Regions from separate parts of the Paenibacillus konkukensis genome, predicted to be linked through region 1. Evidence: riboswitches for the same ligand, from Rfam matches in the RefSeq annotation. Region 1 holds a riboswitch; each other region holds the start of a gene.
The links. A riboswitch is a leader RNA that binds a small molecule or an ion and turns the genes downstream of it on or off. The one in region 1 is predicted to bind cyclic di-GMP.

Region 2: another riboswitch for cyclic di-GMP. It lies ahead of SK3146_RS10105 (hypothetical protein); the one in region 1 lies ahead of SK3146_RS08225 (EAL domain-containing protein).
Region 3: another riboswitch for cyclic di-GMP. It lies ahead of SK3146_RS28920 (chemotaxis protein CheX); the one in region 1 lies ahead of SK3146_RS08225 (EAL domain-containing protein).

The regions. Positions count from the first base shown of each region.
Region 1 is NZ_CP027059.1:1,893,172-1,897,403, forward strand. Features, by position in the region: gene SK3146_RS08220 (methyl-accepting chemotaxis protein) at 1-82, opposite strand, end outside; gene SK3146_RS08225 (EAL domain-containing protein) at 144-2,216, opposite strand; cyclic di-GMP riboswitch class I at 2,298-2,384, opposite strand; gene SK3146_RS08230 (sulfatase) at 2,588-4,120, opposite strand; gene SK3146_RS08235 (ABC transporter substrate-binding protein) at 4,211-4,232, opposite strand, start outside.
Region 2 is NZ_CP027059.1:2,357,499-2,361,730, reverse strand. Features, by position in the region: gene SK3146_RS10110 (esterase-like activity of phytase family protein) at 1-1,407, shown strand, start outside; cyclic di-GMP riboswitch class I at 1,833-1,923, shown strand; gene SK3146_RS10105 (hypothetical protein) at 2,028-2,327, shown strand; gene SK3146_RS10100 (DUF2935 domain-containing protein) at 2,533-3,345, shown strand; gene SK3146_RS10095 (LysR family transcriptional regulator) at 3,789-4,232, opposite strand, start outside.
Region 3 is NZ_CP027059.1:6,656,192-6,660,423, forward strand. Features, by position in the region: gene SK3146_RS28905 (hypothetical protein) at 1-388, shown strand, start outside; gene SK3146_RS28910 (class I SAM-dependent methyltransferase) at 721-1,296, shown strand; gene SK3146_RS28915 (DedA family protein) at 1,303-1,911, shown strand; cyclic di-GMP riboswitch class I at 2,125-2,208, shown strand; gene SK3146_RS28920 (chemotaxis protein CheX) at 2,313-2,762, shown strand; gene SK3146_RS28925 (sensor histidine kinase) at 2,883-4,013, shown strand.

The DNA of each region.
Region 1 (4,232 bases):
TCGCTCCGACGATAATGATAAATAACACGGCGACGACATTCAGAAACCGCAGTTTGTTTCCGATAGTTATATTTTTTAGCATCACGCAACCTGCTCCTTTTCATTATTTTCCTTGTAAGCCCGGATCGGCGATCTGAACGATATTATTGCTCCGAGGCCGGTCTATAGGCAGACGAAATCCTGCAAATATGGGGAAGCTCGACCACCATTTCGATTAATTGATGGACAGGAATCGGCCTGGAAAATAAATATCCCTGCGCCTCGTCGCACTCGTTTTTCGTTAAAAAATGGTAATGCTCGATCGTTTCAATGCCTTCGGCCACCACATTCGTTTCCAGCGACTTTAATAAGGATACGATGCTCGAGAAAATTTTGGCGTTTCGATCATTGACCGTAAGGGTATTCACAAACGTTTTATCCAGCTTTACCGTATCGATGGCGTATTTTTGAATAAAGCTCAGCGACGAGTAGCCGGCTCCGAAATCGTCCAGCGAAACTTGAATGCCTAACCCTTTCAGCTCGTCCAGAAAATATCTCATCTTCTCCTCGGAGTTATACAGCGCCGATTCGGTGATTTCCAGCTCGAGCCTGCGGGGATCGAACCGCTCCGCCTCCAATATTTGCTTGATGGTGGCAACGAACTCCTGGTTCATAATCTGTACGACGGATACATTTACCGATAAATTAAAGTCCCAAGCCTCGGCGAGCGGCTTGATTTCCCGGCAAGCGGTTTGCAGCGCCCATTTCCCCAGCTCGACGATCAGTCCCGATTCCTCGGCAATGGGGATAAATTCGCCTGGCGGAACAATCCCCCAAGATGGATGCTTCCAGCGCAATAAGGCTTCGACGCAGGTGACTCTTTGGTTTTTGATATCGTACCGCGGCTGATATTCCAAATAAAATTGCTTGCCTGCAATGGCCTGCTGAATATCGCGGACCAGCGTAAAGCGCTTTAACGTTACCTCATCATTCAAATGAGAATAGATGGAAATTTTTCGTTTACCGGCTGCCTTGGCGTTATATAAAGCGATGTCCGCATGTTTGAATAACTGCATGGGAGCGGTTTCTTGACCGATCGAGCTGCATATTCCGACGCTGGCTGCAATGTACAGCTCAAACTCATTGACGTGCAGCGGCTTTAGCAGCTGCTCCAGCAGCTCTTCCGCAACCCGGAGAATGCTGGGATATCCGGCGTCGTCAGGAGCTATTACGGCGAACTCGTCGCCTCCTATTCTCGAAACGAATAAATCCGAAGACGAGCAAACCCTCAGCAGAAGATGGGAGAACTCCTTCAGCAGCTCGTCGCCGATATCGTGTCCAAGCGTATCGTTAATCGTTTTGAAGCCGTCCAGATCGATCAGCGCTAAGGTTGCCGTCCGCCGCTCACTGTAATATTCGGCGTTTTTTTGCTCGAAATACCGCCTGTTGGGCAATCCGGTCAGATAGTCGTAGTAAGCCAGCCGTTCAATTTGTTCAATGTAGTTTTTCAATTCGGTAATATCTCGGGCGATTCCGTATACGCCGGTAATTTGCCCGTCGATATAAATCGGGATATTAATGATATGCGTATGCCGGATTTGACCTGATCTATGTATCACTCTTGCCTCGTAAGAGCAGTGGCGTCCGTACGTTTTCGCTTCGTTAAAGTTTTGCAAAGTCATCGTCAAATCGTCCGGATGGATGAATTTCTCAAAATTCATATGGATCAGCTCGTCAAAGCTGTAGCCGAGCGTGTCCGTAACGGCCGGGTTCATACTGTCGAAATGTCCGTCCAAATCAAAGGAGTAAATCAAGTTGGTATTGTATTCAAAGAGCGAGCGGTATTTTTGCTCACTCATATGAAGCTCTCGCTGCATATGGATGGAATCGGAAACGTCGATCATCGTTCCATAAATGGTCACCTCATCGTCTTGACGGTTCATTTTTGCAAACACTTCAACATAAATCGAATGCCCGCCGCGATGATAACACTCGATCATGTAACGGTCTTGGGCTTGTTTTTTGCCGGAACCAACCTGTTTCTTCTGCCGGAATAAGGTGCGATACGATTCTAACGGCATCAAATCCTGTAAAGACCGGTGATTGGCATAAAAATCCTCTACAGAAGCGTAGCCGAATAAGGAAGTGAACGCATTATTGACAAATGTTAACGCTTCATTATGGATAAAAAACATTCCGGCAATGGAGTCTTCCACTAAATGTTTATAATCAACCATCTTTGCTCCTTTAGAAGAAATAGGTTTTTCAGTTAAAAAATAAAACACCACCCGAACGGATGATGTCCATAGAACATCCATTTCGGCGGCTTGGCGACCTTAGAACGGATGTTCCTTAGGCCCATAGCTTTGCGTCCCTTTCTTTCAAAAGGTTTGCCTTTATCGTTAGATAAATGATGATAATTTAGGTATATAGAACTATTTCAATAATCGAAAATACCTAATTGCATAGTGTTGTAAAACCATTATATTCACAATATATAAATTTTTCAACAGGTTGTTACATAATAGCCGGAAATTTACTCGGATTTTGTCGAAAAAAACTCCCAACCTCTCAAACGAGGCGGGAGTTTCGATAATAGCGGATTGCTCTAACCGGCCGCAACGCCGGCCCGCGTGAACGCTTCGGGAGGCGCCTGCAGCTCGGACAAGGCGGAGCGCAGCAGCTCCTTCATGCGGTCGTGCAGCTCGGGCGAGCTGCCGAGGAGATCATGCTCCTGCCAAAGATCCCGCTCCGTATCATAGAGCTCGGTAGCATAGCCGGCTTTTCGGAAGCTGGCGAATTCAGGCGGGAACTTGACCTCGTATTTCCATACGACAGCGTCGGTATAGGGCAGGAACCGTCCGGCTTCCACCTGCTCCGGCACATAACCGGGAAGGAAGAACGCCGCCGGATTAATGTACATCGTAGAGTAGTTGTATAAAGGCACGCTCTCGTCCGGAGCGACATGATACGTATGCCTGCCGTCGGTGATGTTAAGCGCGCCGCCGAAATAACCGTACAGCGCCCAGTCTCTTACCTTATCCGTCTCTCCCCTCAGCAGCGGAAGCAGACTGCGCCCGTGCCCGAGACGCTGCGGTTCTCCGATCGCTTCCATGATCGTCGCGTATATATCGACGGTCGAGGTCAAGGCCGGAATCCGGCTGCCCTGCTGCGCCGCCTGCGGATGCCAGATCATCAGCGGAATATGGGCCAGCACGTTGTAATTATTGTAAGCGGGCTTGCCGATCAGATTGCGCTCGCCCAGATAGTGGCCGTGATCCGATGTGACGATGACCATCGTCGAATCCCACAGCCCGTGCTCGTCGAGCTTATCCAGCACCTTGCCGAGGTATTTGTCGGTCAGCGACAGCTTGGCCGCATACTGCGACCGGACAAAAGCAAGCTGCCGCTCGCTCAATTGCCCGTGCCCCTTGTCGGTGCGTCCCGAGTGAGCCCATACCGGCAGATCGGGATCATGGGTATCCTCATCCGTATACATGCCGGCAACGCTGTCGGGATTATGGAACGGCTCATGCACATCGAAGCTGTCGATGACGAGCATAAACCGGTCATGCATATGATTGTCCTCCAGCCACTGCTCGGCGCATGTAAACACTCTCGGAGCGAAGAAATCCTCCTCCCGGCGGAAATTTCTGACGTTCTTCGCGTAGATCGCCCGATTGAACGGCTTCGGCGCCCCCTCTCGATAGCTGATTTGCTTCAGGAAAGGCTCGTCTTCCGCTTGCAGAGGAGCCGTTTTCCAAGGGTCCAGCTCATGTCCGCGCACCAGCTCGAACCCGTGATAGTCGTCATAATAGCCGTGGCTGTAGCCGAGAAAGAAATGAAACTGGTCGCTGATAAACTGAGAGACGTACCCGTTGCGGTTCGCAGCGCGCGCAACCGGCAGATCGAAGGGCTCCACCGGTCCCCATGACCGCCACAGAAACTCCTGCGTGCCGGTATACAGCTCCCTCCTGGCCGGCATGCACGGCAAGCTGCCTGAATAGTGCCGGTCAAACACGGCCGAACGGGCCGCCAACCGGTCCAAATTCGGCGTCAGAACATCCAGTCCGGCCGGTTGGCCGTATGCTTTCAAATAATGCCGATTCAAGCTGTCCAGCGTAATCAAGATTACATTCATGAACGATCGTTCCTCCTATGGCCGTTCAGCGGTCCGTAAGGCCGCCGAACGGCGTTCATTCAACCTGCTTGCAATGCCGAAGCTCTGGTCTTACTTCGCCGAGCTTTTCCAG
Region 2 (4,232 bases), 460 kb from region 1:
GCGGCGCAGTCGCAGCTGGAGGCGCAAGCCGTGAAATTCAATGTGTTTTCGAACGGACAAGCCGTTTCGATGGATAAGGAGCCTGTCGTGATCGACGGCAGCACGTATGTGCCGCTGCGCGCGATCGGCGAGGCGCTCGGCAAGCAGGTGGAATGGAACGAATGGACTCAATCGATCCGTCTGAAAGACCAGCCGAAGGTTGCCGCAGTACATGAATGGAAAAATCCGCCCGAGCTGACAGGAAGCATCAAGGAAGGGGGATTCTCAGGATTGCTGCATATGCCCAGCGATCCGGAGGACGTCTTCTACACGATGGCAGACCGCGGGCCGAACGGCGAATTCGGCAAGGACAAGCTTCGCACCTTCCCGGACGACACGTACGTTCCGAGAATGTACAAGATCAAGGCGGCCAACGGCACGATCGAGGTGCTGGAGACGATCAAGCTGCATTTGCCCGACGGCAGGAAGGACGTATATACCGGTACATCCGATGTCACAGGCATGCCGAATTTACAAGAAGGCGACGAGGTGCCTTACGACGGTACGGGAACGAAGAAGCTGGGCTATGACCCGGACGGCTTGGACCTTGAAGGCATTGCCTACAGCCCGAGCGACGACACATTCTGGCTGTCCGACGAATACCGCCCTTCGATTTTGCAGGTGAAGCGAGACGGAACGATCTTGGGCCGTTATGTGCCGCAAGGAGCCAAGGACAAGCTGCTGGCTGCCGGAGCGCAGACGGATATTTATGATATTTTGCCTGCGGCGTACAACAACCGCATCGCCAACCGCGGCTTCGAGGGCGTGACGATTTCTCCGGACGGCCGGTATTTGTACACCTCGATTCAAAGCCCGATGGCCGTTCCCGATCAGAAAACCGGGGAAAAATCGCGCAACCTGCGTATTCTCAAAATGGATTTAAGCAGCAAAACGGTCGTCGGAGAATACTTGTATATTGCCGAGGACGCCTCGATGTTCCGGAATGTGAAGCAAAAAGATATTGTCATCAGCGACCTGTCGGCGCTGAGCCAAGATACGGTGCTGGTTGACGAGCGCGATAAAAACGCCGGCGACGAAGCGCAGCTGAAGCGAATTTATAAAGCGGACTTTTCCAAAGCGACGAATCTGTTAGGAACTGCCGACAGCGAGCAAGTGGAAGCGCTGAGCATCGAGCAGCTGAAGGCGAAGGGCATCGCGCCTGTGAGCAAGGAATTGGTCGTAGATGTAGCCAAGCTCGGTTATCCGCATGAGAAGCTGGAAGGACTCGCTGTCGTCAACGAACATACGATCGCGGTTGTCAACGACAATGATTTCGGCGTGGACGGCTACGACGAGCAAGGCCAGCTGCAGGTCAATCAGAATCCGACGCAAATGTATGTTATCACGGTGAACGAGGAATTAAAGTAAAACGGCTAATCGCCGAAATCTCCTTGCCAGTAGGCAGGGAGTTTTTTTTGCCGTAGAACAAGTCTTTGACGATATTAACTGCCGCCGAACGGAGCGCGGACATCTGGTAGACAGTGTCCGATATACATTATCTCCCATACTGTAGAAGTCTGTCCGAAGGAGTACGTGGTTCATCGGACAGACTCCTAGGTCCATTGTCCGCGAGATATCCTGCTTGCGGATTATGACGGCAGCCGCCGTTTGCGACCGGAGCCTATGTTGCGTTTGCGGGAAAATAGTTTGATCGTCGCGGCATTACGAGCCAGAAATGAGTCTAAAGTCCATGTAGACAGGCGAAAAATAGTCAATTAGCAACATGCATTCCGCTATGCGTATCTTATATGCTATTGTTGTCGTATTTTGTTACACGAATTGACAAATTTCGAACTCGATAATGGCAAAGCAGGCGAAAGCCTGTGACGCAAAGCTATAGGGGCTATCGAACGGATCGGTCCGTTCTGCCAGCCAGCTGCCGAAGGATCGGTGATACGCATATGCAGCGGACTCCCGCCGAGGCTAAGAGGAGTCTTTTCGATGTTTGTGGGATACGTCATTCAAGTAATGCGGAGGGTTGAAAGACGATGTCTAACGAAGAGCGGGAGTTTATGACGAAGGAAGGTTTTTTTACGGTTATCGAAGGGAAGATGATCGGCGTTTATTTATCGAGCGAAGGCCCGAAAATGTTTATGAATCAGGAAGTGTTCGACCTGCGTTACCCATGTTGGGACGTGGAGATGGTCATGGGGAAAAACAGCCATTTGCTGAGCTTTTACTGGTACGGCGAAGTGAAGTTCTCGTTTCGCTGCGGCTTTGTCAATGATTTGTTCTTGAGCCTGTACGATTATTTGAGCTGTAGATTGGAAACGAGAAGACTGGCTTAAGCGGCGGGCAATCGAGCCGGGAGCCGGGTGCGGCGACAATGAGGGATGGGCTGCGGAGCGTTTTTTTTGCCCGTACGTGACACCAAGCGGGAGGCGTAAGCATACTATGCTTATCAAGAACGACCTGGGCATTCGCCCAGCGTTGCCACCATTGCTGCGAAGGCGGGCTCGGAAGGAGCGAAGCCGCCTGAAGGAGGAAAGCTCCGTGGAACCATCTGCTTACGTATCGTCCGCTTCATTCGAGCATCCGTTCTGGCTGCAGGTTTGCGGCGATCACGCCCGCTTTATCAGAGATGCGCTCGCTCCTTCTGAAGAAGAAGAGATCGGCCGGGCCGTTTGTTTCATCCGCACGTTCGACGCGTTGCTTAACGATTCGCGACGTCCGCTGAACGGAGCTTCGTGGGTTCAGCTGAGCGAGGCGGCTTTCCGGCGGGTGCAGGAGCTGCGGGCCTTTAAGCTGCATCTGCTGGAGCGGTCGCTTGACGGCCGCGTGGTCATTTCGCTTCCGCCTACGTTCATAAATCATATGGTTAACGAGGCGGAGGAATATATCCGGGTGCTCGCCTTTCTGAGAATCGGGGAGCCGGCCCCGGTGTTTGACGAAATCCATCATCACTTGGTATGGCTTGCCGATGCGGCGGGCCATGCCGGCTCCATAGCGGCCGACCTGGATATGACGGAACGGCGTCTGCTCGAGCTGAGCCGCACGTTCGAAACGCATTTCACGGACTTTTATTTGAAGGCGATCGAAGTTGCGGGATACATGCGGACCAGGCTGAAGCAGTTCCCGGCCCTGGCGCGCTTCCAGAAGGAAGTGGAGCTGGAGATGGCGCTGTTCCGGGAGTTTCTGAGGGAGCTGGAGGAGCTGGCGCTCTCGAAGGAAGTGCTGGGAACGCTCAGCCCCTTGATGCCCGACCATATGGCGCGGGAAGAATGCTACTATCTGATTAAGCTGGCGAGCCTCTCTAATACCCGCCCGCCGAATTGCGATCCGGCGAAGCCCAGGGTGGAAGGCTAGAGCTTGTCAGCTCTGACGCAGCTGCGCCGTCAACCGCCGCCGGATATTTGCGGGGACTGCGGCTGATTACAAACGAATAAGCGTGCTTTGCTGCATATGGGATGCGGCAGGGGACGCTTTTTTTGTTTAGGAAATGATGCGCAGCAATATCCTGTGGAAATCCGGGGTCTCCCCCGAAAGTAAAGTCTACCCATAGAACGATCCCAGAGGAAGGGTTAGACACCGATCCAGCTTAGGCTGGATGCGGACGGAATAAGCTTCAGAGCTTCACGTCACTTTTGGGGGATTTGTTCATGCTGCGCTCTGTCCCAGTGCGGGCAAAGCGGCAGGGCGCAGCATGAAGCGATTCCTGCTAACGGGCGCCGTGGCCCAAGCGCATGAGGGCGGATTAGCGCAGATGCCGACGCGAGAGGAGGGGCAACGGCAAACAGTTGGAGCCGCTGCTAGGACTGAAGGCACAGCTCCAGCATCGTCTGCGCCGCGAAAGACAGCGGAACGTCCTTCAAAGTGACGATGCCGATATGACGAGGCGGTATAGCCGGCTCCAACCGCAGCTCGAACAGCTCTCCGGAAGCCAGCTCCTCGGCGGCGAACTGCCCGGTGACGCAGGAGATGCCGAGCCCGGTCTTGGCGAATTGGATAAGCAGATCGAGACTGCCCAGCTCGAATTCCGGGGTAATGCGAACCTGATGAGCCTGAAAATAGCGGTCCGCATATTTGCGCATGCTGCTGTCTCTCTCCAGCAAGATGATCGGGTAGGCCGCCAGCTCCGCCGGGGTCATCGTTTGCCCCTGCAAATGGCTGTATCTGGCCCCGGCGACAAAAATATCGTGGAGCGGCTTCCACCGGCGGATGCTGAGCTGCGCGTCGTCGACGGGAAGATTGAC
Region 3 (4,232 bases), 3.2 Mb from region 1:
GCCGCCGGAGCAATGGGGGATCGTATGTCGCTGCGCGGCCGGGTACCTGCTGCTGTTCGTCCCTTTGACCGTTCTTTATATTATCGCGCTGCAAGGGCTGGCGGCTTTCGTGAGCCGCCCGTGGATGTCCGTTCTTTCAATGCCGCTGTACGCAGGCTATGTACTGGGCTTCCCGTTGTCTCAACGGGTCATAGCTCCTGAACGGGGGATCGGGAGGCTGTATCAAGAAGGTCCTTCGCCGGATTTAGGAACGCATCTGCTGCTGTTCTACGCCTTGGTCATCCCTTTTGCGGCGTGGTGCTTCTGGCTTGGAGGCAAGCATATGCACCGGTATTTGCTGGCACGCGATGCTTCGGCCTCCGGGACCGGAAGAAGGAGCAAGCAATGAGCATGCGTCTGCGCCCGAAGACGACAACCTGATAGCTCTGAGTGGTGTCAGTCAACCATACGCCCCCGGTAGCCGGTTAAAGCTACGGGGGTTTTTATATGTTGTTTTTGGGACAACTCCTCCTGAAGCCCTATATCATGGCTAAAACTAACATATGTTGTTAGAATGAATGCCGAAAAGCAGTCCGGAAGACAACCTGGTCTTAAGTCCAGTAAAATCCCGGCCTGCGGACTGTTGAATAGTTCATCCAAAATTTGTATGCTTAATGTGAAAAGTGATAAAATTGTGAACGCATCAAAAAAAGAGTAATCTTATGAAGAGAGGTTCCCACCATGATTGATGTCAATGCGCTAGTTCAGGAAAAGTTTCTATTCCTTCATAAATTTCTCCGTTCCCCTAAGCAGATGGGGAGCATCACGCCGAGCTCCAAATTTTTGGCTAGAGCAATGGTTCGGCATATACCTTGGCATGAAGTGGGCGCCGCGGCGGAGCTCGGAGCCGGCACCGGGGCGATAACCGAGCAAATTCAAGTCAATCTGAAGGAGCGGACCAAGCTGCTGCTGTTTGAAAAGGACGGCATTCTGCGCGACCAGCTTGCCGTGAAGTATCCGGGAGCTGCCTGTTACGCCGACGCATGCCATATCCGAAATGCGATGAAATCCGAGGGCATCGGCCAGCTCGACGCTATTGTCAGCGGTCTGCCGTTCTTTAACTTCCCGCAGGGACTGCGGGATAATATTATGAAGGAAGTGGCGGCTTCGCTGAAGCCGGGGGGATATTTTATCGCGTTCCAGTATTCGCTGCAGATGAAGCATAAGCTCAGCGGCGATTTCGATATGGAGACGATCGACTTTGTGCCGTTTAATTTGCCCCCGGCTTTTGTCTATGTTTGCCGCAAGAGAGGTTGATCGTTCATGAGTTATGATTCGCTGCTGTCCATGATCGGACAATTCGGTTATGCGGCTTTGTTTTTCGCTCTGTGGTTAGGCATCGTCGGCATGCCCATTCCCGATGAAGTTATCGTCATGACAGGCGGCGCTGCAACAGCCAGCGGTTTGCTGCATGTTATACCGGCATTTGCGTTAACGTATTTGGGCGTTATTTCCGGGTTGTCCCTCGGCTATTTTCTGGGAAGGTTCGTCGGCAGTCCGGTGATCGAGAAGCTGAAGCGCAAGAAGAAGATGGACAAATATTTGAGCATGTCCGAGAGTCTGATCGAAAAGTACGGAAGCATGGCGCTGGTGATCAGCTATTTCTTCCCGGTTGTCAGGCATGTAACCCCTTATATTGTCGGCATAAATAAAATGACGTTTCGGCGCTATGCCTTGATTTCCTATTCGACGGGCTTGGTATGGACGCTGATCTTCTTTGTTGCTGGCCGCTTGGCCGGAGACCATGTGGAGGAAGCCGGCAAACTCATTCATCTGTACGGGCTTCGGCTTTTATGGGTGCCTGCCGCGCTTGTGATGATTTGGGCCGTCTATCGGCTCGTTTTCTCCAAACGGTCGCTGGGCGGAGAATAGCTTGTTTTCGGGGCTCCCCGCAAAATACCTGAATCAGCTTCGAAGTCAAGGCCCCACTACTTTGTGGGGTTATTTTACTTTTCCGGGAGGGCGGTAGTCGTAAAGTCATGTTTTTTTGCGGCAATGATATCGGAAAATGATACTATTTTATTACCTTCTATGCTACAATGGGATTAGTTTGATACGTATTTTCCGTGGAAGCTATCATGACAAATCGAAAAACGGCAAACTTATCGAAAGGTAAGGACGCAAAGCCACAGGCCTAAGGAACCATTCTATGGCGGCTGGGTTACCGAAATTGCGCTTATATTCCGGTCTTTGTAGAACAAGACTGCCCAATTTCGGGCAGTCTGTTTTTTTTCTCGGGAAAATAACTTTCATTTGAAAAGGGGTTGTATTGTGTGCAAGCAAACTTCGTCAATCCGTTCTTGACTTCATCGCTTCATGTCATCGAAACGTTGATCCAGATTAAACCTGTCGTAGGGCAGCTCAGTGTGAAAACGATTCACTATACCGAGGACTACGTTTGGCTTAAAATCGGCATCATGGGGCAAATGAGCAAAGACGTTTTATTCGGGTTTCCGGAGACGGTAGCTTTCCGTATGGTTTCCGGCATGATGGGAGGATATCCCGTTAGCCATTTTGACGAGCTATGTCAGAGTGCCGTAGGAGAGCTTGGCAATATGATCAGCGGCAATGCGAGCACGCTGCTGTACCAGCAGGGGATCGAAGTTGACATAACGCCGCCTCATCTCGTTAACGGCACCGCGTACGCTTGGGGAGGGCAAGTGTTCAGCATCCCGTTGTTAATTGACACGATCGGCGAATTCAATATTTACATATCAGCATAAATTCATGCAAAGCAAGAGACAAAATGTATAAAAAAACTGTTAAATAGAGCATTGGCGTGTGTGAAGCTTTATGATAAGTTAAATATTATCACACAATTCAACTATAGGCGGGTTTTCATCATGGACGAAGAGCCTTTGCTGAAGAAAATACGGAATTCGAAGCCGCAGATCGTGCAATTTTGGCTGCGGGGAGCCATCAAGCTTTCGGGGCTTGCCGGGATCGAGAAGCTGCAGCGAAACGGCGACCGGTATTTCGATTATTTGCTGGATATTCATATTCCGGCCGCTGCCCATCCTTTTCAAGCCGTAGTTCCGGACTGGTGTGCCAGGTATTCCGAACTTAAGCTGCAAATTATTGATATTATCGACTGTTCTCACCGTTGGCGCCAAGCCTTTTTTGCGTATTGCGGAGACTGGGCGCCGAAGGATTTGCTCCAGGCGATCAGCATGCGCATCGATTATTTCGAGGCACAGCTCTGCGAGGGCTATTGGCAAAGAACCGTGTCGTCCTTAAAAGAAAAGGACATGGCGATTCATCAGCTTCACGACGACAGAATCAACCTGCTTGGCAAAATGGCCGCGAGCATGGCTCATGAAATTAGGAATCCGCTTACTTCGATCAAAGGCTTCCTTAAGCTGCTGCGTTCCAATATTCAGTCGCTGCCGCGTGAGAAAGCGGATGCCTATCTGGAATTTATTGAAGAAGAATGCAACAATATGCATATGCAGGTTACCGGATTTCTCAGCTTTTCCAGAAGGCCCATTATTGAAGAAGAAATGGCCCATATCCCGGTAAAGCAAATGATCGAATACAACTTGTCGCTGCTAAACCCTCGGCTCATCAACGAGAATGTTCATTTATCGATAAGCATAGCGGACCATTTGACGCTCAATTGCCAGAGGCTGGCGATTCAGCAGGTTTTGAACAACCTGATCAACAACGGCATCGACGCGCTGTCCGAGATCAAGCATGAGAAAAAAATGGAGATCCATGCCTTTGAAGAAAGCTGGGGCATCTCCATCCACATAAGCAACAACGGTCCGGCCATCCCGGCTGAGATTTCAAATACGCTGTTTACCCCGTTTGTAACGAACAAGACGAACGGTACGGGGCTCGGGCTTGCCATTTGCAAGCAAATTATGTCCAAAAACGAGGGAGATATTACTTTTCAAAGCTCGGAAGAAAAAACGGTCTTTATATTAACTTTTCCGAACCGCCCCGCTTGCGATATGCAGCCGGTTCGCAATTGAATCGAAGAAGCCCTGTGCGGCTTCTTTTTTTTGTTGTTTAGGAATTATGCGCAGCCATTTCCTGTGGATATCCGGGGGCTCCCCCGAAAGGAATGTCTACCCATAGAACGATCCCAGAGGAATGGTTAGACGCCGATCCAGCTTAGGCTGGATGCGGACGGAATAAGCTTCAGAGCATCACGTCACTTTTGGGGGATTTGTTCTCCGGATTCGCACATC